DNA from 4 places in the Mesorhizobium sp. M7A.F.Ca.MR.148.00.0.0 genome. Region 3 is predicted to be linked to each of the others. Evidence: riboswitches for the same ligand, from Rfam matches in the RefSeq annotation. Region 3 holds a riboswitch; each other region holds the start of a gene.
What was found. Region 3 has a riboswitch for cobalamin ahead of EOB49_RS29815 (CbtB-domain containing protein). Riboswitches for the same ligand answer to the same signal wherever they lie in the genome.
Positions count from the first base shown of each region.

Region 1 (6,081 bases), on a different contig from region 3:
AATGGCGGCTTCTCCCAGGCAAAGCCCTGGCTGCCGGTGCCGGCCAAGCATCTGGCGCAAGCGGTCAATGTCCAGCAGGGCGACGAGGCTTCGCTGCTCGAGCACTACCGGCGCTTTCTCACCTTCCGGCGTGCCCATCCGGCGCTCGCCAAGGGCGACATCACCTTCATCGAAAGTGAGGGCGACACCGTCGCCTTCACGCGCCGCGCAGGCAACGAGCAGATCGTCTGCGTCTTCAATCTGGGAGCCGGGCCGGCCAAGGTTGACCTTGGCGGCCGATCGCTGCAACCTCTGCCCGGGCACGGATTTTCGGGGCAGGCGAACAGCGGTTCCATCGAGCTTGGCGGCTACGGCGCCTGGTTCGGGCGTCTCGACTGAATTTCCAATCACTGGAGGAAACCAATGGCCGATGTCACGCTAAGACAAGTGAAGAAGTCCTACGGCAATCTGAACATTCTCCACGGCATCGACCTCGATATTAAGTCGGGCGAGTTCATCGTCTTCGTCGGCCCGTCGGGCTGCGGCAAGTCGACATTGCTGAGATCGATCGCCGGGCTCGAGGAAATCACCTCCGGCGAGCTCAGAATAGCCGGCGAAGTGGTGAACGACGTGCCGCCGTCGAAACGGGGCATCGCCATGGTGTTCCAGTCCTATGCGCTCTACCCGCACATGACCGTCTACGACAACATGGCGTTCTCGATGAAGATCGGCAAAGAGAACAAGGCCGAGATCGACCGCCGCGTGCGTCAGGCCGCCGAGATCCTGCAGCTGACCAAATATCTCGACCGCCTGCCCAAGGCGATGTCGGGCGGCCAGCGCCAGCGCGTCGCCATCGGCCGGGCCATCGTGCGCAATCCGAAGGTGTTCCTGTTCGACGAGCCGCTTTCGAACCTTGATGCGGCGCTGCGAGTCGCCACCCGCATCGAAATCGCCAAGCTCAAGGAATCGATGCCCAACACGACCATGATCTACGTCACCCACGACCAGGTCGAGGCGATGACGCTCGCCGACCGCATCGTGGTGCTCAAGGACGGCCATATCGAGCAGGTCGGCACGCCGATGGACCTCTACAAGAAGCCCGGCAATCTGTTCGTTGCGCAATTCATCGGCTCGCCGGCCATGAATATCCTGCCCGCAACCATCGACAAATCAGGCAATCCGACCGTCGTCAGCCATGTCGGCGGACGCAAGGCAACCGTGCCGATCGCGACGCCGGCTTCGGCGAAGGGCGCTGCGGTGAGTTTTGGCGTGCGGCCGGAGGACCTGATCATCGCCAGCGGCGCGGACTATCTGTTCGAGGGGACGGTCGACTATGTCGAGCAGCTCGGCGAGGTGCAGCTGGTCTATGTCGACATCGGTCGCGCCGACCTGCCGCTGGTGACCAAGCTGCCCGGCAATGTCGAGGTCAAGCGCGGTTCGACATTGAGGCTGAGCGCCAATGGCGAGGACCTGCATATCTTCGACACCGATGGGCGGTCGTTTGCCCTTCATGAGGCTGAAGCGAAGGCGGCCTGACGCAGGACCGCGTCTTGGACGCAAAAAGAGCAGCGGGCCAGGCCCGCCACTCTTTTGTTGAAGATCAGCTTCGGCTGTTAACGGCCAAAGAGATTCCGGTCGCTGCCCTGAGGGGCGGACTTCTCTACGTCGCCCGACGAATTGAGCAGCTTCTCGACGAGGCCACCGCTGTTGCGGACCGAGCTCGTATGCGCGCTGTCAACCGAAGTAACCGCAGGCTGGTTGGCGCCGTTGGAGCCAAAGTTGTCGCTGCCGGCGAAGGCACTGCCGGTGATGGCCAGAACGGCGGCGGCAGCAATAAGGATCTTGTTCATTTTAGTCTCCTGAATTCTGGATTTCGCCAGACGACAGACACAGCTGCCGTCGGTTGCGAAATTGGTAATTAGCGACCGAAGAGGTTACGGTCGCTGCCCTGAGCGGGCGTCTGGGCAGCCGGTTCCGAGGTCTTGGTGGAAGCCGTGTACGACTGGTCCACAGCGGCGGCAGGCTGATTGGAGCCGTTCGAACCGTAGTTGTCGCTGCCCGCGAAAGCGCTGCCGGTGATGGCCAGAACGGCGGCGGCAGCAATGAGGATCTTGTTCATCTTAAATACTCCTGAATGTCCGAATTTCGAATGCCTGAAGTTCGCCAGGGCGGCGAGCGAGCCCGCCGTCGACTGGGAATCGGCTGTTAGTTGTTGCCGAAGAGGTTGTGGTCAGCACCCTGGGCAGGCGCCTGAGCAGCCGGTTCCGACTTCTTGGTCGAAGCGGTGTACGAGCTGTCGACAGCAGTGGCTGCCGCGGCGTTCGAACCGTAGTGGTCGCTACCAGCGAAGGCGCTGCCGGAAATGGCCAGAAGGGCTGCGGCAGTGAGAATGATCTTTTTCATTTTTGGTACTCCAGTATCGTCTTTTTTCCGTCCGTCTAGCGGCGTGTCTTGGAAATGAAATCGCGTCGTTCGGACAGCCCCGATGTGGGAGGGCAACCCCGCCTTTTCCAATCACGAAGTTGTTCCGTGTGGACCATGAATCCACACCTTGAAATTGTGCCAAGGGAATCTACGGGTACATTTTTCTTCTTCATATCAGTATGTTAGGTTTAGCCATCCGATGGATCACTGACTGTTTCAAAGCCCAGCGTTCACACCGTCCTGCACGCACCGTCAACAGAAACGAACCGTTCGGTTCGATTTTAGGGCAAGCTAATAGTCACTTTTCGAAGCCGTCAACCTTTTTTGACCCCCGCCAAGGGTCGGATTAGGGAAGATCGCGGCCGGCAAATGGCGGCCCGGGAGGCGGGATTTCGGCCCGCGACGATCTGCGGTGACGTTTCGCATGCCGTGTCGCGCCGCATGGATACGATGTCGTTTTCATGCCGACGGCGCGCCCGCGATCGTGGTTAGATCATACCATCTCAGGTGCCGCTTCGTGACGACGAGGCGGAGAATTGGGAAGCCGGTCAGAATCCGGCGCTGCCCCCGCAACGGTGGTGGAGTTCAAGTCGCAACGGGAGACCACTGGGCAACTGCCTGGGAAGGTGTCGCGATGGTCCGCAAGGACAACTCCAGAGCCCGGAAACCAGCCCGAGATTTTTAGACTCGACTGATCGCGGTGGGCGGTCAAGAGGTGGATAGCGCATGTCCGGCACCTAGCCGGCCTGCGTTTCAATCCTTCCTCCATCACCACCAGTTCAGTCCTTAGAAACGAGGACAGGACATGGATATCCGCAACGACATGCTGAGGCTCCTGAAGGGGCGCCGGCAAGGCTTTTCACTGGAGCAGCCCTTCTACACCGATCCAGACTACTTCAAGCTCGACATGGAGCTTATCTGGTATCGCGACTGGCTGTTCATCGGCCATGATTGCGAACTGCCGAAGCCGGGCAGCTACATCACCGTGCAGATCGGTGACTATCCGGTTGTCCTTGTCCGCGACCAGCAAGGCAAGATCAACGCCTTCCACAATTCCTGCCGCCATCGCGGCAGCCGCGTGTGCAACACGGAGAAGGGTACGGCGGCAAAGCTCGTCTGCCCCTATCATCAGTGGACCTATCAGCTGGACGGCCGCCTGCTGTTTGCCCGCCAGATGGCCGACGGTTTCGACAAGAGTGATTTCGGCCTGAAGCCGGTCGCCTGCGAGAGCGTCGGCGGCTACATCTTCATCTGCCTGGCCAAGGAGCCGGCGGATTTCGCGCCGATGCGGGCGATGATCGAACCTTATCTTTTGCCGCACCGTTTGCGTGAGGCAAAGATCGCCTTTGAGAGCACGATCATCGAGAAGGGCAACTGGAAGCTGGTCTGGGAAAACAACCGCGAGTGCTACCACTGCGTCGCCAATCACCCCGAACTGTGCAAGACCTTCCCCGAGGCTCCGACCGTGACCGGCGTCCAAGGCGCCGACAGCGACCCTGAAATGGTCGCGCACTGGGCCAAATGCGAGGCCGCTGGCTTGCCGAGCAAATTCCGCATCGATCCGGCAGGGCAGTACCGCGCCACCCGCGCGCCGCTGCTGCGCGATGCCGTCAGCTACACCATGACGGGAAAACGGGCGGTCCAGAAGAACCTGTCCGACAGCGTTTCAACCGACCGCATCGGCTCCTTGCTGCTCTACCACTATCCGACCACCTGGAACCATATCCTCGGCGACCACGCCGTCACCTTCCGCGTGCTGCCGATCAGTGCCACGGAAACCGCGGTGACGACGAAATGGCTCGTCCACAAGGATGCGGTCGAAGGCGTCGACTACGACCTCGCTGAGCTCACCCATGTCTGGACCGAGACCAACGACCAGGACCGCCGCATCGTCGAGGAAAACGCCTTCGGCATCCTGTCGCCGGCCTACGAACCAGGCCCCTATTCGGAGCTGCATGAGGGCGGCGTGATCCAGTTCGTCGAGTGGTACGCGTCGTTCATCGGGCCGCGCCTTGCCGAAGGCGGCCGGCCGGCCCTGCGCAGCGTCGCCTAGCCCAGGGGACAAGAGGATGAATGCGATGACGGACCTTGGCCTCTATCGCCATCTCGACCAGATGACGCCCTGGAACGACCGGCTGCAGGTGCTGGAAGTGATCGGCGTCAGCGACGAAGCGCCGGACGTGAAGACCTTCACCTTCCGCTCCGACAACCAGACCTGGTTCCGCTACAAGCCGGGCCAGTTCGTGACGCTGGAACTGCCGACATCGGAGGGGCCGCTGATGCGCACCTACACGCTGTCGTCCTCGCCGTCGCGGCCGTTCTCGATCGCGGTGACGGTCAAGGCGCAGGCAGGCAGCACCGGCACGCGCTGGATGTTCGACTATCTGACGCCGGGCTCACACGTCAAGGCCTATGGGCCGACCGGTGATTTTTCGCTGCATAGCCACCCGGCGGCCAAATATCTGTTCATTTCGGCGGGCTCCGGCGTGACGCCGATGATGTCGATGCTGCGCTGGTTGAACGACTGTGCGCCATGGACAGATGTCGGCTTCGTCAACTGTGCGCGCCGCCCGGAAGAGATCATTTTCCGCAAGGAACTCGAGCTGCTCGGCAGCCGCATGCCCGGCCTGTCGCTCGGCTTCATGATCGAGGAGCGGTCGAGCCGCGAGGGCTGGTTCGGCCATATGGGCCGCATCGACGCGATCCGGCTGCCATTGCTGGCGCCCGATTTCCGCGAGCGCGAGATTTTCTGCTGCGGCCCCGATCCCTTCATGCGCGCCGTGCGCGGCATGCTGGACGCCGCCGGCTTCGACATGGCGAAATACCATCAGGAAAGCTTTGCTGCGCCTGCCGTGGAGGAGATCCCGGCGCCATTCTCGCCGCCGGCGGAAGACGGCGCTGCTGCTGCCGTCGAGGCCGTGACACCAATCCGGTTTTCGCTTTCCGATGTCGACGCCGAATGCGTCGCCGGCCAGACCGTGCTGCAGACGGCACGCGCCTCTGGGGTGCGGATTCCCGCCGCCTGCGAGTTCGGCCTGTGCGGCACCTGCAAGGTGAGGAAGATCGCGGGCGATGTCGAGATGAGTCACAATGGCGGCATCCTCGATCACGAAATCGAGGACGGCTTTATCCTCGCCTGTTGCTCGAAGCCGCTTTCTGCGCTTGAAATCGAAGCGTGACCGGCTGCGCTCGCCCCCGAGCCTGCGCCATCTTGCCAAAAACCCTGCAAATGGTTAGACGCCTGCAACGGTGGGGTTGACCGTAAGGCCCGAAGATCATCTCCGCGGCCTGCTCGGCGGGGGAGCAAACATGCGACAATCCGGCATCTATGCCATTGCCAGCAAGGATATCGTCTTTGAATCCTTCGACGGCGAAGCCGTCGTTCTTGACCTGACCACGGGCAAATATTTCGGCTTCTCTGATTCAGGCAGCAGACTTTGGGATGCACTGTCGTCCGGCGTACCTGCCTCCGAACTGGTCGGCGCCGCGACCGGCATTGGCGCCCTCGATGCCGCCGCGATTGACGGCTTTGTTTCACAATTGCTCGAATTCGGTTTGCTGGCGGCCGTAACCGATGGCGTGGCAAGACAGGCTCCAAGCGAATTGCTGGCTCAGCTCGCCGCTGCCAGAGAGCCCCTCAAGGTCGACATCCATGACGATCTCGCCGATCTCATTGTC
Region 1 is NZ_RZTB01000007.1:16,866-22,946, forward strand. It holds gene EOB49_RS04260 (alpha-glucosidase family protein) at 1-378, shown strand, start outside; gene ugpC (sn-glycerol-3-phosphate ABC transporter ATP-binding protein UgpC) at 403-1,515, shown strand; gene EOB49_RS04270 (DUF680 domain-containing protein) at 1,593-1,829, opposite strand; gene EOB49_RS04275 (DUF680 domain-containing protein) at 1,898-2,098, opposite strand; gene EOB49_RS04280 (DUF680 domain-containing protein) at 2,185-2,382, opposite strand; cobalamin riboswitch at 2,892-3,094, shown strand; gene EOB49_RS04285 (aromatic ring-hydroxylating dioxygenase subunit alpha) at 3,209-4,456, shown strand; gene EOB49_RS04290 (hybrid-cluster NAD(P)-dependent oxidoreductase) at 4,482-5,582, shown strand; gene EOB49_RS04295 (PqqD family protein) at 5,713-6,081, shown strand, end outside.
Region 1: linked by a shared signal. The riboswitch ahead of EOB49_RS04285 (aromatic ring-hydroxylating dioxygenase subunit alpha) and the one ahead of EOB49_RS29815 (CbtB-domain containing protein) in region 3 are both predicted to bind cobalamin.

Region 2 (6,081 bases), on a different contig from region 3:
GAATAGCATTCATAGGGCTGCGACTTGCGCAGGTCCCAGGCAGCGCCCGAACCGCGCACCATCACGCCCGAAAAACCCCAGGCCCAGGCATCCTCCAGCGAGACGATGCCGATGTCGACATTGCGCTGCTTGAAGATGCGGTTGCCGGTCAGCAGCTGATCGAGGTCGTCGATCGACTTCAGGAACGGGTCGATCCACTTGCCGATGTCCTCGACCAATTTCTGCGGCAGATCCTGATGGACGCCACCGGGGCGAAAGTAAGCGGCATGCATGCGCGAACCCGAGGCGCGCTCATAGAACACCATCAGCTTTTCGCGCTCGACGAAGCCCCACAGCGGCGGCGTCAGCGCGCCGACGTCCATCGCCTGCGTCGTCACATTGAGGATGTGCGACATGATGCGGCCGATTTCGCAGTAGAGAACGCGGATCAGCTGGCCGCGCTTCGGCACTTCGATGCCGAGCAGGCGCTCGGCGGCAAGCGCGAAGGCGTGCTCCTGGTTCATCGGCGCGCAATAGTCGAGCCGGTCGAGATAGGGAATCGCCTGCAGGTAGGTTTTGGCCTCGATCAGCTTTTCGGTGCCGCGATGCAAGAGCCCGATATGCGGATCGACGCGATCGACGACTTCGCCGTCCAGCTCCAGCACAAGGCGCAAAACGCCGTGCGCCGCAGGGTGTTGCGGGCCGAAATTGATGTTGAAGTTGCGGACCGAAGTTTCAGCCATTTACTGCTTTGCCTTCTCGTCACCCGGCAGCACGTAATCCGTACCTTCCCACGGGGACAAAAAATCGAAATTGCGGAATTCCTGCTTGAGCTCGACCGGCTCGTAGATAACGCGCTTGGCTTCGTCGTCGTAACGCACCTCGACGAAGCCGGTCAGCGGGAAATCCTTGCGCAGCGGGTGGCCTTCGAAACCATAGTCGGTCAGCAGGCGGCGCAGATCGGGATGGCCCGAAAACAGCACGCCGTAGAGATCGTAGGTCTCGCGCTCGAACCAGTCGGCACCGGGAAAGACGCCGGTGATCGATGGCACCATGGTTTCCTCGTCGGCCTGCACCTTGATGCGGATGCGCACATTCTGCTTCGGCGACAGGAGATGGTAGACGACGTCGAAGCGCTTGGCCCGCGACGGATAGTCGGCGCCGCAGACGTCGATGATCGAGATGAACTGGCAGCGCGCATCGTCGCGCAGGAAGGTCATGACCTCGACCAGATCGCGCGGCTCGACGCGGATGGTGAGTTCGCCATAGGCGATATCAGCCTCGTTCACGCGGCCGATCAGCTTCTCGCCGAGATAGTTCGACAGTTCGCTCAGGGATGCGGTCATGGATTTACCGTTCGATCGTGCCGGTGCGGCGGATCTTCTTCTGCAAGAGAAGAATGCCGTAGAGCAGCGCTTCGGCGCTCGGCGGGCAGCCGGGCACATAGATATCGACGGGCACGATGCGGTCGCAGCCGCGCACCACCGAATAGGAGTAGTGGTAATAGCCGCCGCCATTGGCGCAGGAGCCCATCGAGATGACGTAGCGCGGTTCCGGCATCTGGTCGTAGACCTTGCGCAGCGCCGGCGCCATCTTGTTGGTCAGCGTGCCGGCGACGATCATGATGTCGGACTGGCGCGGGGACGCGCGCGGCGCGACGCCGAACCGCTCCGAATCATAGCGCGGCATCGAGGTGTGGATCATCTCGACCGCGCAGCAAGCGAGGCCGAACGTCATGAACATCAGCGACCCGCTGCGCGCCCAAGTGATGAGCGCCTCGGTCGAAGTGACCAGAAAGCCCTTGTCGGCCAACTCGTTGTTGATCTCGAGGAAGAAGGGATCGTCCTCCCCCACCGGCCTGCCGGTGTTGGGATCGATAATACCCTTGGGCTTCGGCGCGACGAGGGTGCCTGAACTGTCGTTCAATCCCATTCCAGCGCTCCTTTTTTCCATTCATAGGCAAAGCCGATGGTCAGCACCGCCAGAAACACCATCATCGACCAGAAACCGAGCATGCCGATCTTCGAAAACGACACCGCCCACGGAAACAGGAAGGCCACTTCCAGGTCGAAGATGATGAACAGGATCGACACCAGGTAGAAACGGATGTCGAACTTCATGCGGGCGTCGTCGAACGAGTTGAAACCGCACTCATAGGCGGAAAGCTTTTCGGGATCGGGATTGCGGTAGGCCACCAGGAAGGGCGCGGCCAGCAGCGCAAGGCCGACAACCAGCGCCACGCCTATGAACAGGACGATGGGCAGGTATGAGCTCAAGAGTGCGTTCATGCTCGGCTTTCCGTTGGCGCCAATCCAGTTTGATTACAGCACCGGACCCTAATGCGGAAGCGTGACAGTTTAACCGCTGAACCGTTTTAAGGGCCTATGCTGCAACGCGGCGAGGGTTAGCGCAGCACTTCCAGCGAAGCAAGTCAAACCTTGTTCAAAACACCGAGCTGGACGGCATATCGCGGCAAACTGGTCCGATCTGCTCCTGTTTGATTTCCTTCGCGTTTTACTCCACTTTTCTCTCCTGACATGGATGCAGCCAAAACCCTGCTAGCATGGGTTGGAATCAGCCATTCGACCCTCGGTCAAACACTTCAAAGTGATGCCTGCATGAAGGAAAAGATCTCGCTCCCCACGGCCCGTCGCATCGCGCTTGCCGCCCAGGGGTTTCTCGATCCCCGCCCGACCGGCACGCCCGACCGCCGGCATTTTGCCCGCACCCTCTCCCGCACCGGCCTGCTGCAGATCGATTCCGTCAGCGCGGTGGTGCGCGCTCATTATATGCCGCTCTATTCGCGCCTTGGTCCCTACCCGTTCTCGCTGCTCGACAACGCGGCCGTGACGCGTAAGCGCACGGTTTTCGAATACTGGGCGCACGAGGCGTCCTTCCTGCCGGTCGAGACCTACCCGCTGATGCGCTGGCGCATGCAGCGCGCCGAGCGCGGCGACGAAATGTATCTGGGCCTCGCCAAATGGGGCCGCGAGCACGCCGCCTATATCGAAGAGATTTACCGCCAGGTCGCCGAGCGCGGCCCGATTGCCGCTTCCGCGCTCGAAGGCCAGAAAGGCTCGGGTGGCTGGTGGGGCTGGAGCCATGCCAAGCACGCATTCGAATGGCTGTTCTGGGCAGGCCGCATCACCACGGCGCATCGTCGCGGGTTCGAGCGCTTCTATGATCTGCCCGAGCGCGTGCTGCCGCAGGCGATCCTCGACCTCCCAGTGCCGACGCCTGAGGACGCGCACCGCGAATTGCTGCGCATTTCCGCCCGCGCCCACGGCGTGGCGACTTCAGGCGATTTGCGCGATTATTTCCGCCTGTCGCCGGCCGACATGAAAGGCCGGCTGGAGGAACTGGTTGAAACCGGCGAGTTGCTGCCGGTGCGTGTCGAAGGCTGGGACAAGCCGGCCTATCTTCACCGGGACGCCCGCCTGCCGCGCAAAATCGGGGCCCGCGCCCTGCTGGCGCCCTTCGATCCGGTTGTCTTCGAACGATCGCGCACCGAGCGGCTGTTCGATTTCCATTACCGCATCGAGATCTACACGCCGGCCGACAAGCGGCAATACGGCTATTATGTCCTGCCGTTCCTGCTCGGCGACAGGATCGTGGCACGCGTCGACCTCAAGGCAGATCGTCCGGCCAGCGTGCTGCGGGTCCATGCGGCCTACGCCGAGCCCAAGGCGCCACCTGAAACCGCTGCAGAACTGTTCGAGGAATTGAAGCAGATGCAGGGCTGGCTCGGGCTCGAACGCATGGAAGTGACCCCGGCCGGCGATTTGGGTCCGGCGCTGGCCGACATCGCCATGTCGTAAGCTCGCGTTGACACCGCCGCTCGCAAAAGCCTAAATCCGGTTCAGATGGTCTCTTGCCCGCAACGGCAAGAGCTAAGAGGGAATGCGGTGCGGGGCAAAATCCCAAATCCGCGGCTGTCCCCGCAACTGTAAGCGAAGAGCCAAGGCCGAAAGCCACTGGGAGTTCCCGGGAAGGCGGCTACCCAAGGCGATGACCCGCGAGCCAGGAGACCTGCCGTCTGCGACTTTAGAATCCGATCGCCCGGCGGGTTTCCGGGCAAGGAGCCCGATCTTTGGACCACGACAGCAGTTTTTCGGCTGGCACAGCGGATATTTCGTCCGGCCATGATGATGCCTTGGCCGGCGTCACCATCATCGTCTGCGCCTCTTGCCGCGATGAGACCGGCTCCGACGCTCATCCCCGCGCCGGCGAATTGCTGGCGGAGGATACGCGCCGCGCCGCATCCAGCGACGACATCCGCATCCGCAGCGTCGAATGCCTTGGCAATTGCAAGCGGCGCCTCAGCGCCGCCATCCTGCGCGACGGCTGCTGGAGCTATGTCTTTGGCGACCTGACCGAGACCAGCGGGGCCGACCTCGTCACGGGCGCCAAGCTTTTCGCCACCTCGACCGACGGCCTCATTCCCTGGCGTGGCCGTCCCGATAGCCTGAAGCGCGGCCTCGTTGCCCGCATTCCTCCCCTCGACATGCTGAAGGACTGACCATGACTGCCCCAGATTCGTCTGCGAACCTCTCCCGCGTTCCCTGCACCGTCGTCACCGGCTTCCTCGGCGCCGGCAAGACGACGCTGGTCCGCCATCTCCTGGAAAACGCCGGCGGCAAGCGCATTGCCATAATCGTCAACGAGTTTGGCGACATCGGCATCGACGGCGAGATCCTGAAGGGCTGCGGCATCGACACCTGCCCGGAGGAAAACATCGTCGAACTGGCCAATGGCTGCATCTGCTGCACCGTCGCCGATGATTTCGTCCCGGCGCTTGACAAGATCCTGTCGCTGACGCCGAGGGTCGACCATATCCTGATCGAGACTTCGGGCCTGGCGCTGCCCAAGCCGCTGGTCCAGGCCTTTCAATGGCCGAGCGTGAAGAGCCGCGTCACAGTCGACGGCGTCATCGCCGTGGTCGACGGGCCGGCATTGGCCGAAGGCCGCGTCGCCAACGACATGGACGCACTTCAGGCGCAGCGCGCCGGGGACGAGACGCTCGACCACGACGACCCGGTGGAAGAACTGTTCGAGGATCAGATCGCCTGCGCCGACCTGATCATCCTGTCGAAAAGCGACCTGATGGACGCCGCCGGCACCGCCCGCGCCAACGCCATCATCAACGAACACTCCGCCCGCGCCGTGAAGATCGTGCCGGCGTCGCATGGCAAGGTCGATCCCTCGGTGCTGCTCGGGCTCGGTCTCGCCGTCGAGGACGACATCGAAAACCGCAAATCCCATCATGACGGCGCGTTCGACCACGAGCATGACGACTTCGACACCTTCATCGTCGACATTGCCTCGATCGCCAATCCGGACGAGCTGGCAAAGCGCGTCGCCACCGTCGCAGAAGAAGAGAACGTGCTGCGCGTAAAAGGCTTCGTCGAAGTCGGCGGCAAGCCGATGCGGCTCTTGCTGCAGGCCGTCGGGCCGCGCGTCAATCATTACTATGACCGCGCCTGGACCGCGCAGGACGACCGCCGTTCGCGCCTCGTCGTCATCGGCCTGAAGGGGCTGAACCGCCCGGCGATCGAGCGTATACTCGCCGGCTGATTTCGGACACGGGTCGCGATGCACATCCTCACCACGACATCCGCCTCGCTCGACGACCTCGCCGAGCCGGTCGATCTGCGGCAGACGCCGGCGGATATCGTGGCGCTGTCCTTCACCGACAGCGACCTCGCCGGACTGGCGGCAGCTTGGAAGGCCGATGCCGGCCGCCTGCCCTCGATGCGGCTGGCCGCACTGCGTGACCTGCGCCATCCGATGTCCGTCGACCTCTGGGTCGACAGCGTCGCCCGCCACGCCAAGATCATCCTCGTGCGCATCCTCGGCGGCTACGACTGGTGGCGCTACGGCTGCGACCAGCTCGCCTCGACCGCCCGCGAACGCGGCATAAAACTGGCGCTGCTGCCCGGCGAATGCCGCGACGAGGATTTGCGCCTGATCGAAGCCTCTACGCTGCCGCGCGAGGAACTCGACGACCTGCTCGACTATTTCCGCGAGGGCGGCCCGGCGAATATGAGCGCGCTGGTGCGGAGGCTGGCACGGCTGGCGGGGTCGGATGCGCCTTTCGTCGAA
Region 2 is NZ_RZTB01000065.1:160-6,240, reverse strand. It holds gene EOB49_RS21565 (NADH-quinone oxidoreductase subunit D) at 1-722, opposite strand, end outside; gene EOB49_RS21560 (NADH-quinone oxidoreductase subunit C) at 723-1,325, opposite strand; gene EOB49_RS21555 (NADH-quinone oxidoreductase subunit B) at 1,330-1,911, opposite strand; gene EOB49_RS21550 (NADH-quinone oxidoreductase subunit A) at 1,902-2,267, opposite strand; gene EOB49_RS21545 (winged helix-turn-helix domain-containing protein) at 2,598-3,797, shown strand; cobalamin riboswitch at 3,827-4,031, shown strand; gene EOB49_RS21540 (DUF1636 family protein) at 4,070-4,498, shown strand; gene cobW (cobalamin biosynthesis protein CobW) at 4,501-5,553, shown strand; partial or broken gene EOB49_RS21530 (cobaltochelatase subunit CobN) at 5,572-6,081, shown strand, end outside.
Region 2: linked by a shared signal. The riboswitch ahead of EOB49_RS21540 (DUF1636 family protein) and the one ahead of EOB49_RS29815 (CbtB-domain containing protein) in region 3 are both predicted to bind cobalamin.

Region 3 (5,330 bases):
ATCTACTTCACCCTCCCCCTTGTGGGGAGGGTAAGAAACGCTCAGAACTCGATCCCCTGCTGCGCTTTCACGCCTGCGGAAAAATGGTGCTTGGTCACGCCCATTTCGGTGACGAGGTCGGCGGCCTCAACCAGCGCCGGCTTGGCGTTGCGGCCGGTGACCACGACATGCAGGCCCTCACGCCGCGCCTTCAACGCCACAACCACTCTGTCGAGGTCGAGATAATCGTAGCGCAGCGCAATGTTCAGTTCGTCGAGCACCAGCAGGCTGATCGACGGATCGGCCATCAGTTCGAGCACCTTGGCCCAGGCGGCTTCGGCGGCGGCGATGTCGCGCTTCAGGTCCTGCGTTTCCCAGGTGAACCCCTCGCCCATCGCGTGCCAGACGACGCGGTCGCCGAAGGCGGCGAAGGCGTCCTTCTCGCCGGTGTGCCACTTGCCCTTGATGAACTGGACAACGCCGACGCGCTTGCCGTAGCCGAGCATCCGCAGCGCCAGGCCGAAGGCAGCCGTGGTCTTTCCCTTGCCCGGTCCGGTGTTGACGATGAGCAAGCCCTTCTCGACCGTCTTGCTCGCCACCTCGGCATCCTGCACAGCCTTGCGCTTGGCCATCTTGGCGCGGTGGCGTTCTTCGTCCCTATTGTCGATGTCGGTCATGTCATTTCACCTTGAGCGGCAGCCCCGCCACCATCAGCAGCACCATGTCGGCAACGGCGGCGACCTGCTGGTTGAGCCGGCCGGCGGCATCGCGAAACCGGCGCGCCAGTGCATTGTCCGGCACGATGCCTTGTCCGACCTCATTGGACACCACGAACCAGGGCCCGCGCGGCCGCGACAGCACCTCCGTCAATCGCCGGCATTCCAGCTCGAAATCGTGTTCAGCCAGCATGTGGTTGGTCAGCCACAGCGTCAGGCAGTCGACAAGCACCGGCCGATCCTCCGGCAAGGCGGCAAGCGTACCGGCGAGATCGAGCGGTGCGTCGATGGTCGTCCAGCCTTCGCCGCGCCGCGATCGGTGCAACGCGATGCGTTCATGCATCTCGTCATCATAGGCTTGCGCCGTGGCGACATAGATCCAGGGAGGCGGCAAGGCGGTCGCCAAAATTTCGGCGTGCGCGCTCTTGCCGGAGCGCGCACCGCCGATGAGGAAGGTCAGTGTCTTGCGATCAGGCAAAGCTGTCGCGCAGGCTGGTCGCGGTGCCGGTGAAGCGGCCACGCACCACACCGACGACCGCGCCGAGCACCAGCCAGAACACCAGATTGGTCACGGTCACCGCCACCACGAACTGGTGATGCAGCCCTTCCGGAATCGCCGTCTCGTAACTGCCGGGCTGCGGCGCACCGACAATATGCGGCGCGACGATCAAAAGGAGGGCAAGGATCGCCAGCGGCAGCGACTTGCGGAACGCGATCAGGCCGAGACCGGCAGCGGTCGCCGCCACCGTTGCCCACCACCAGATCTGGCGCTGGGTGAGATCGGCGGCCGGCATGGCCGGCAGTTCCGGCGGCAGGCCGAGGCCAGGCGCCAGCGTGAACACGGCGAAGCCGGCCAGGCCCCAGAACACGCCCTGGCGCCAGCCACCGATGCCGCCGGCGAATTCGGAGACCGCGACCAGGATCAAGGCGAAGCCGATGCCGGTGACAATGTTGGCAAGCACGCTGAAGGCGAAACGCTCGAAACCATCTGCCGGCGCCCAGCCTTCGTCTGCCGGAGTGGCTTCCGCCGCCGGGGCAGCAGAGCTCATGGCATCTCCCGCCAGAGCAGTTGTGCTCATGGCATTGCTATCCGTTACGGCCGGAGCGACATGGTCATGGTGATGCCCGCCGCCCGCCTGTTCGTAGACTTCCGCCTTCAGGATCAGCGGCACGGTGGCGTAGGCTTGCAGGCAGGCGAGGACGACGCCGGCCACGAGCCCTGCGATCGCCGCGATGAACACGACGTTGCGAAACAGGTTCATGATGTCAGCCCCTCGTCAGTGGCAGGGAAACGCCATCGAATGGCGATAGTCGTGAGCCGCATTGTGGACCGCATCGATATGCGAGAAGCCGACAAAGCCCATCACGAAAATGCCGAGCAACGCGGCAAGCGCGAGCTGCATGAGGCGCGACTGCGAGGAGACGGAGGTGCCGAGGGAGACGGAAGCGGTAGTCATGTCTTGTCCTTTCGCCCTCCACCCGAGGGCATCGAAGTCAGTTTCCTGTCGCCGGCAGGTCTCCTGGCTCACGGATCAGCGTCCTTCCCCACCTTCCCGAAGAAAAATCTTCAGTGGTTTATGGAGAGGACTACCGCACACAGTTGCGGGGGCAGCCACGGCATTGGGCGAAATTCGCCCTCACCGCATTCCCTCTTGGCTCCAAAATGGAACCGGCGACACCGGTGACTATAGGCAGAATCCTCGCTTCCGGCAAACCAAATTCCGCCGGTGACCATTGCGAATGCGCCATGAAGGTCAAAGTGATTTCGGCAGATAGCGCCACGTCACAAAGCCGCAGACCGCCGCCAGCAGACCGAGCGTGACGAACACCGAGCCCAGGCCGAAGAAGGCCAGCGCCACCGAATAGACCAGCGGCGGCGTCAACTCGGAAAAGTCGAGATAGGTGCGGTAGACCGCTGCCATCTGAGATCTTTCATAGGAGCGCACCGAGCGCATGAAGGCGGTCGAGCCGAGGGCGTCGAGCGCAATGGTGAAGAAGGCACCGCCAAGCAGGAAGGCGCCGGTAAGCAGCGGCACGGTTTCGCCGACGAAGCCCGCCGCCAAAAGCGCGGCCGACATGGCGAAATAGGCGAATGTCATGGTCCCGCGGCCACCAAAGCGCTTTCCTGCCTTGCCCCAGAAAATCGCCATGAACAACAGCGCGTTGCCGGCCGAAACCAGCAGGCCGCCGGCCAGCTTGCCCTCACCTGTGATGACCATGAACAACGGCCCATAGACGAAGAACGTCGTCCAGAAGCAGGAGCGGCCGAAGGCGATCAGCCAAGCCAGCCTGAGCCTGGGCTGCGGCACGAAGCGGCCGATATTGGCGAGCGGATTGACGGGGCGCGTCTTGCCCGGACGGATAGACTGGTTGTCGCCGAGGCGGTAGGTCCAGAACAGCGCCAGCAGGGCAAACGCGAACACCGCGACCGCACCATGCGCAGCATAGATGCCGAAGCGCGTGTAGAGGAAGATGCCGAGCGTCGGCCCACCGGTCCAGGCCAGCATCGACCACGCCATGCGCAGCGATTCGGCCTGCATGAAGTCGGTCTTGCGGATGTGGTCCATGATGTAGAGATTGAGCGTGATCGACAGCGCGCTGGCGCCCATCACCCGGCACAGCATGCCGGCCAGTTGCCCGGCAAGCGTGTCGGTAACGAAGAACAGCGAGCCGACGGCCAGCAGGCAGGCGCCCGCCGTGTAGACCCAGCGGCGGGCAAAACGGCGGATCAGCATCGGCATGAACAATGTCACCGACAGGCCGAGCATCGCCACGACTGTGTAAAGCATCGACACGATCTGCTCGTTGTGCAGGATCTCGTAGGCCTGGATCGGGATGACGCTCGACACCGTGGCGCGGGCGAAGGATTCGACCGCATAGAGCGACGCGAAGGTGCGCGCGTCCGCGGCCTTGAGAGCCGGCAGCCAGATCGGATGGCGCACATGGGTGGACATTGCTTTCCCCGAAGCAGATTCACCGGGTCAAATCTGAGGTGGCGATCCCAGCGCCAATAAGAGGAAACCGACGCGCATCCGGCAAAAGCGAAGCCGGCCAAAGGCTTCCCTGCACTGGCCCAATGCCGCGGCTGGCCCGGGTTGTCGGCAGAGTTGCCGGTCTTCTTTTGTGCCGGGCAACCGTGATAGTCCTCCAGCGGGGCTGAATCAGAATGCGAGACCATGAGCATCCAAACGCCGACCGCACCCGTTCCGGATCGACCAAAGCGCATCGTCGCTATCGACATCGTGCGCGGCATCGCGCTGATCGCCATGGCGAGCTACCATTTCACCTGGGATCTGGAGTTCTTCGGCTACACCGATCCCGGCCTGACCGCCTTCGGCTGGTGGAAGATCTACGCGCGCGGCATCGCCTCGACCTTCCTGTTCCTGGTCGGCGTCAGCCTGTACCTCGCCCATGGCCGACAAATCCGCTGGAACGGCTTCTGGAAGCGATTCGCCATGGTCGCGGGAGCCGCGATCGCGATATCGGTCGTCACCCGTATCGCCACGCCGGATGGATTCATCTTCTTCGGCATCTTGCATGAGATCGCGCTGGCCAGCCTGCTCGGCCTCGCCTTCCTGCGCCTGCCGGCTTTGTTGACGCTGGTCGTCGCCGGGCTCGTCATCACGGCGCCTGTCTATCTGCGCCTCGAGGCGTTCGATCACCCATGGCTGTGGTGGGTAGGCCTGTCGGCGAACAATCCGCGCTCCAACGACTACGTTCCGTTGTTTCCATGGTTCGGCGCCGTGCTTGCGGGCATCGCGATGACGAAACTCGCCGCCGGTTCAGGCGTACTTGCCCGGCTTGCCGAATTGGCGCCCGGTCGCTGGGCCAACCCGCTGGTCTTTATCGGCCGGCACAGCCTGGCGTTCTACCTGATCCACCAGCCATTGCTGATCGGCTGCATGTGGCTGTTCTCGCAGATCATGCCGGCACAGGTCGAAACCCCGCAGGTAAATTTCCTCAAAACCTGCCAGCTGTCCTGCGAGCAGTCGCGCGACACCGAGTTCTGTACGAGCTACTGTGTCTGCATGCTCGATACGCTCGAGGGCGAGGCAACGCTTGATCGGCTCTACAACAACGATCAGACTGCGGAATGGAAGACGCATCTGTCCGATCTCGCCGGCATGTGTACCGCCAAGACCGACAGCAAGTTGATGGAGGAAGGGGTCAAATGACCGAGAACCAGCCGAAGCCGGGGCTCATACCGTGGCCGCCGCTGATCTACACCGCCGCCATCGCCATCAGCATCGCGCTGGGCCTGCTCTATCCCCTGCCCTGGATCGGTGACCTCCTGGGCGATATTCTTTTCGCCACCGGCTGGGTGGCGCTGTTTGCCGTCGCCGCGCTCTGGGTCACCGCGATCCGCACCATGGTCCGCGCCGAGACCACGCTGAACCCGAACGCTGTGCCCGATCACCTGGTCACCACGGGTCCCTTCGGCATCACCCGCAATCCGATGTATCTGGCCAACACCCTGCTGTTGATCGGCGTCGCCTTTATCTCGGGCATCGTGTGGTTCCTGCCGCTCGCGTTCATCGCCGCCTATGCCACGCAAAAAATGGCGATCGAAGGCGAGGAAAAGGTGCTGGCGGCAAAATTCGGCAAGAAGTACCGCGACTACGCCAAACGCGTGCG
Region 3 is NZ_RZTB01000141.1:163-5,492, reverse strand. It holds partial or broken gene EOB49_RS38100 (cobalamin biosynthesis protein) at 1-1, shown strand, start outside; gene cobO (cob(I)yrinic acid a,c-diamide adenosyltransferase) at 42-656, opposite strand; gene cobU (bifunctional adenosylcobinamide kinase/adenosylcobinamide-phosphate guanylyltransferase) at 658-1,173, opposite strand; gene EOB49_RS29820 (CbtA family protein) at 1,166-1,957, opposite strand; gene EOB49_RS29815 (CbtB-domain containing protein) at 1,973-2,152, opposite strand; cobalamin riboswitch at 2,188-2,384, opposite strand; gene EOB49_RS29810 (MFS transporter) at 2,450-3,649, opposite strand; gene EOB49_RS29805 (DUF1624 domain-containing protein) at 3,872-4,870, shown strand; gene EOB49_RS29800 (isoprenylcysteine carboxylmethyltransferase family protein) at 4,867-5,330, shown strand, end outside.

Region 4 (6,081 bases), on a different contig from region 3:
CCGCCGGCGCATTCGCCTCCGGCCTCATCGCCGCACTCGGCATCACCTTGGTGCGGCGCGTGACGCAACTTCGCGAGGACGCCGTGATCGGCCTTGTCTTTACAACGCTGTTCGCTGGCGGACTGCTGATTGCGTCGATCAGTCCGACCTCCGTAAACATCCAGTCCATCGTACTCGGCAACATCCTCGCAATCTCCGACGAGGATGTAACCCAGGTCATCCTCATCGCAGCGGTTTCGCTGGCTGTATTGGGGCTTCGATGGAAGGATATGATGCTGGTGTTCTTCGATGAGAACCATGCGCGCGGCGTCGGCCTGAATCCGTGGCGGTTGCGGGTCCTGTTCTTCGTGCTGCTCAGCGCCTGCATCGTCGCCGCGCTCCAGACCGTCGGCGCGATCCTCGTGATCGCGATGGTGGTAACGCCTGGTGCCACCGCCTATCTGCTTACCGATCGGTTCGGCGTCATGATCCTGCTCGCGATGGCGATCGGCGCGGCGACGAGCGCGGTCGGCGCCTATCTCAGCTTCTTTCTCGATGGCGCGACTGGCGGACTGATCGTGGTGCTGCAGACCGTGGTCTTTCTGACTGCCTTCGTCTTCGCACCCAAACATGGCCGTCTCGCCGCGCGCCGGGCGGCACGTGCCGCATCCCAGGTCGCGTCATGATGACAATCTGGTCCTGGATCGCCGAACCGCTCAGCCATGAGTTCATGCGTCGCGGTCTCACCGTCGCCATTCTGGTCGGCGCCATCTGCGCGGTGTTGTCCTGCTATCTCGTCCTGAAGGGCTGGTCGCTGATGGGCGACGCCGTTTCGCATGCCGTGCTTCCGGGTATTGTGCTCGCCTATATCGCCGGGATCCCGCTTGCCTTCGGCGCATTCGTGGCAGGGCTTGGCTGCGCGCTGGCGACGGGCTACCTCAAGCAGCACAGCCGGATCAAGGAGGACGCAGTCATGGGCATCGTCTTCTCAGGCATGTTCGCGTTTGGCCTGGTTCTGTTCGTCAAGGTCGAGACCGACCAGCATCTCAATCATATCCTGTTCGGCAACATGCTCGGCGTCCAGTGGCGCGACGTGATCGAGGCGGCGATCATCGTCGTGCCGGCGATCCTCATCGTTCTGGCAAAACGCAAGGATCTGCTGCTCTATTGTTTCGATCCGGCCCATGCGCGCGCGATCGGCCTGCCCGTCAATCTGCTGCATTTCGGGCTGTTGACGCTGCTCGCGTTGACCATCGTGGCCTCGCTGAAGGCTGTCGGGATCATCCTTGTCATCGCCATGCTGATCGCGCCGGGAGCGATCGGTTTTCTTTTGACGAAGAGCTTTGAGCGTATGCTCGCCATTGCTGCCGCGGCCGCCATCGGGTCGAGCGTCGTGGGAACGATCCTCAGCTATCACATCGACGCAGCCACGGGCCCGACGATCGTCGTGGTTCAGGCCGGCGTTTTTTTGCTTGCCCTGTTCCAGTCGAAGCGCCCAAAGCAACAGGTGCAACTGGGCATTTCGGGAGAGTAATAGCGGCGCTGGCCCCGGCCGAGGCCGCACTCAAAGCCGGTTGCGGATCAGCATGGTGACGACGAAGAACGCGCCGACCGAGCTGGTGATGATGCCGATCGGCAGTTCCTGCGGCGGCAGCAGCGTTCGAGCCAGAAGGTCGCTGGCCAGCAACAGCACCGCGCCGAACACGGCGCAGCTGGCAACCAGGCGCAGGTGCAAGGGGCCCGCCAGCGGCCGCGACAGATGCGGGATCATCAGCCCGACGAAGCCGATGACGCCGGCGACCGAGACCAGGATCGCCGTCGAGAAGGCGGCGACGAGAAAGGTCATCCTTCGCATCCGCGCCACCGGCACGCCCAGGCTTTCGGCGGCGTTTTCGCCGGCCAGGAAAGCATCGAGCCGGCGGTGGTTCCACAGCGCGTAAGCCAGGATAGTGCCCGCACCCAAGGCGCCGAGCCAGATATTGTCCCAGCGCGCCAGGCCGAGCCCACCCATGGTCCAGAACAGCACGGAGTGCGCGGCGCGCTGGTCGCCGGCAAAGACAAGATAATTGGTCAAGGCGGTGAACATGAAGGACACGGCAAGGCCGGCAAGGATCAGCCGCTCCGGGCCTTGCCCCCTCACCCGCGCAACCAGCAGCAGGACGACACCGGCAGCCAATATGCCGCCGGTGAAGGCCGCGACCGGCAATGTCCAGATGCCGAAACTGTCTCCGAAGACGGTGATGACGGAAACCGCACCCGCGGCGGCGCCCGACGACAGGCCGAACAGGAACGGGTCGGCAAGGTCGTTGCGGGTCACCGTCTGCAGCAGCGCACCGACGACGCCGAGACCGGCCCCGACGCAGATGGCCAGGACCGTGCGCGGCAGCCGCAGATCGACGACGATCTTGCCGACCGGCCCGGACACGTCGTGCCCACTGAAGCCGATTGCGCGGCCAAGTGCTGCAACAACGTCGGTCAGCGGGATCAGCGTCGAGCCATAGGCGATCGACAGCAATGCGAGAGCAGCGATCGCCGCCGCTCCCACCAGCATGGCCAGTGCGAATGCCGGATGGCGCAAACCTGGAAATGCGTCGTGTCTGTCAGGACGCGTGCGACGCACTTCCAGGATCTTTTGCTCATGCATGTCGTTGCCCCAAAACCGCTGCGCACTTTTGGGCGACAGGCATCAAAACGCTTCCGGATGCATGGCCTTGGCGATTTTGTCGATCGCTTCGATATTGGCGGGTCCGGGTGTCAGTTCGGCATAGCGCAGGGCGACGAAGCGCTCGTTCTTGACCGCGTCCGTCTCTTTCATGGCCGGATGGACCTTCAGGAAATCGAGCAGCTTCTTGTAGCCGCCGCCATCCTGGTAATCGAGCAGGATGAGGAATTGCGGATTGCGCGACGCCACCGTTTCCCAGTCCGTGTTGCCCCAGCTGGTGTCCATGTCGGCCATGATGTTGTCGCCGCCGGCGGCTGATATCATGGCGCTGGGGATGGCGAACTTGCCTGCGGTGAAGGGCTTGTCCTCGCCGGAATCATAGAGAAACACTCGCGTTGCCTTGCCGTTGCCGACCTTGGCGGTGATGTCGGCGAGCCGCGTCTTCCAGCCGGCAACAAGCTTCTCCGCCTCGGCCTCCTTGCCGAAGATCTTGCCCAGCTTTTCGACGTCGCCATAGAGCAGGTCCATCGAGGCGGCTGAACGGCTCTTGTCGAGATGGACGCAGCTTTCCGTCAGCTCCAGCGTCTTGATGCCGTGCGGGGCAAGCGTATCGGGTGTCACCTCGCCGCCCGGCTTCATGCCATAATACCAGCCGGCGAAGAAGAAATCCGGCTCGACCGCGACGAGGTTTTCGAGCGTCGGATATTTCGGCGCCAGTTCCGGGATCGAACCCTGCTCGGCCTTGAATTCGGGACCCACCTTGTACCATCCGGTGATGCCGGTCAGGCCGACGATCGACGGCTGCAGTTTCAGCGCGAAAGCCATCTCGGCCATGTTGAGATCCTGGATGACGGCGCGCTTCGGCGGCGCATCGAAGGTCAGCGGCTTGCCGCAGCTGTCGACCGTGACCGGGAAGGCCAGGGCTGTCGAGGCCAGCAGCGAGAGGACAAGCGAAAGGGCCAGGCGTTTCACGGGTTTGCTCCTTGTGGATGGGATTGGGTCGACTACGAAATGGCTTCAATCACGTCGGCGGCGCGGCACGGTTCGGCACATCGAACACCGTCAGTTCGCGATCTTCGGTCGGATGGCGCAGACGCAGCACATCGATGCCGAAAATCTCGCGGATCAGCTTTTGGGTCAGGGCTTCGCGCGGTGCGGCGAGCGCTTGCAGACGGGCATGGTTCATCACCGCCACCCTGGTGGCGAACGGTGCCACCAGCGCCAGATCGTGCAGCACCGCGATCACCGTCATCTCGAAGCCTGCCACGAGGTCGAGCAGTTCGCCGCGGGCGCGCGGGTCGAGATGGTTGGTCGGCTCGTCGAGGAACAGGATTTTTGGCTGCTGGGCGATGGCGCGCGCAAGTTGGGCGCGCTGGCGCTCGCCGCCCGACAGCGAGCCGATGGTGCGGCCAAATAGCGGCAGCAGGCCGGTCCGGCGCAGTGCATCGACGACGATCTCGCGCTCCTCGCTCCTGCGCCGCAGCCCGGCGTGCGGAACCCGGCCAAGCTCGACATAGTCGATCACCGCCAGCCGCGGATCGGGCTGGTCGGTCTGGCCGACCACGGCAATGTGCAGCGCCCGTTCGGCGGCTGAAATCCTGTCCAGGCGGCGCCCGCCGAGCTTCACCTCGCCGGAGCTCGGACGCAGCATGCCCGACAGCATGCGCAGCAGCGTCGTCTTGCCGGCGCCGTTGGGACCGATGATGGCAAGGCGATCGCCGGCGGCCACCGAGAAGCTGACCGCCTGAACCAGATCCCGCCCGTTCGCCGTGACGCAGAGGTCACGGGCTTCGAGAAGCGCTACGGTCATCGGCTGCTGCCCGCCGGCTTGCCGGGACGGCAAAGCGTATATACGACGATGCGATGGATGGAGCCGTCCAACTTTCCGTCACTTTCCAAAACTGGCGACGGAAGGAAGCTGGCGAACCGGCCGACAAGACCGGGATTCGCGTTTCCTCCCGGCACACCCCGTCCGGTCAACTCAGTGATGGCAGGTCTCCTGGCTCACGGGTCGTTGCGCCATCCAGCCTTCCCAGCCTTGCCGGCCAGTGGCATTCACGGATTTTGCTCGCCGCTTACAGTTGCGGGGGCAGCCACGGTCTCGACCTGAGCAGGCCTCACCGTGTTCCCTTTTCACCCCTCGCCTTTCGACTCGGGGACCATCACCGCTTCAGCGTAGATTTGCGCCGATCGCTTCGCAATGGATTTCTCGGACGGAGTGGTGGGCCAGCTAAGGGAAACAGGCATCGCATGCTCTCTTCATGTAATAATATAACATACCTAAGAGATGACGCGGGTCGCTGTCAAGCGAAAGCTCATGGGGCGGTTGGCAGGATGGCGACCGGCATCGGCGCAGATTGCACGGGATGCGCAATTTCGATCAAACTGGCTGCGCCAGGAAACGGCAGGATGATCTGGCCAATGCGAGGAGAAAATGGACCCGACCGAGAAAGCGCTGTGGTTCGTCGAAAGCCATCTGCCGGAGGCGATCTCGCTTGATGATGTCGCGCAAAGCAGCGGCGTGTCGCGTTTTCATGTGACGCGCGCCTTCGGCGCCGCCACCGGCCGGTCGGTGATGGGCTACATGCGCTCACGCCGGCTGACCGAGGCGGCGCGCAAGCTGGCGGGCGGGGCGCCCGACATCCTCGCCGTCGCGCTCGACGCCGGCTACAACTCGCATGAGGCGTTCACCCGTGCCTTCCGCGATCAGTTCGGCACCACGCCGGAACTGGTGCGCGCGCAGGGCACACTCGACAAGCTCGACCTCGTGGAGCCGATCCTGATGGACCAGTCCCTCCTCACCAATCTCGAACCGCCGCGTTTCGAGACCAGCCGGCCGTTCCTGATCGCCGGCCTCGGCGAACGCTACAGCTGCGAGACCAGCGCCGCCATCCCGATGCAGTGGCAGCGCTTCGGCCCCTATATCGGCAACATTCCGGGCGAGACCGGCGACGTCGCCTATGGCGTCTGCGTCAACGGCGACGATGCCGGCAATTTCGACTACATCGCCGGCGTCGAAGTGTCTGACTTCTCCGACCTGCCCAGGGACTTCTACCGGGTGCGGGTGCCGGCGCAGAAATATGCGGTCTTTGCCCACCGCGAACACATCTCGACCATCCGCCGGACGGTCAACACGATCTGGAACAAATGGCTGCCGGCCTCCGGGCATGAGATCGCGGACGCGCCGGAATTCGAACGCTACGGCCCCGAATTCGACCCGCGCAGCGGCAAGGGCGGGCTGGAGATCTGGATACCGGTGAAGGCGTAGTCGGTCAGGCCATCGGCAACGCCGGCCAGCGATCGGCGATCCGGCCGCCGGAAAACACCGCGATCGACCCGAACTGCTGCAGCACGGCTTCGCTCTGCGTCGGCCTTAGAAACGCGTAGTCGCCGGGCTTTGCGGTCGCGTCGGCGGGCAAGCCCATGAATTGCTGGTTGGA
Region 4 is NZ_RZTB01000035.1:6,234-12,314, reverse strand. It holds gene EOB49_RS15710 (metal ABC transporter permease) at 1-665, shown strand, start outside; gene EOB49_RS15705 (metal ABC transporter permease) at 662-1,513, shown strand; gene EOB49_RS15700 (iron ABC transporter permease) at 1,544-2,530, opposite strand; gene EOB49_RS15695 (ABC transporter substrate-binding protein) at 2,666-3,613, opposite strand; gene EOB49_RS15690 (ABC transporter ATP-binding protein) at 3,663-4,451, opposite strand; cobalamin riboswitch at 4,613-4,820, opposite strand; gene EOB49_RS15685 (AraC family transcriptional regulator) at 5,076-5,909, shown strand; gene EOB49_RS15680 (alanine racemase) at 5,914-6,081, opposite strand, start outside.
Region 4: linked by a shared signal. The riboswitch ahead of EOB49_RS15690 (ABC transporter ATP-binding protein) and the one ahead of EOB49_RS29815 (CbtB-domain containing protein) in region 3 are both predicted to bind cobalamin.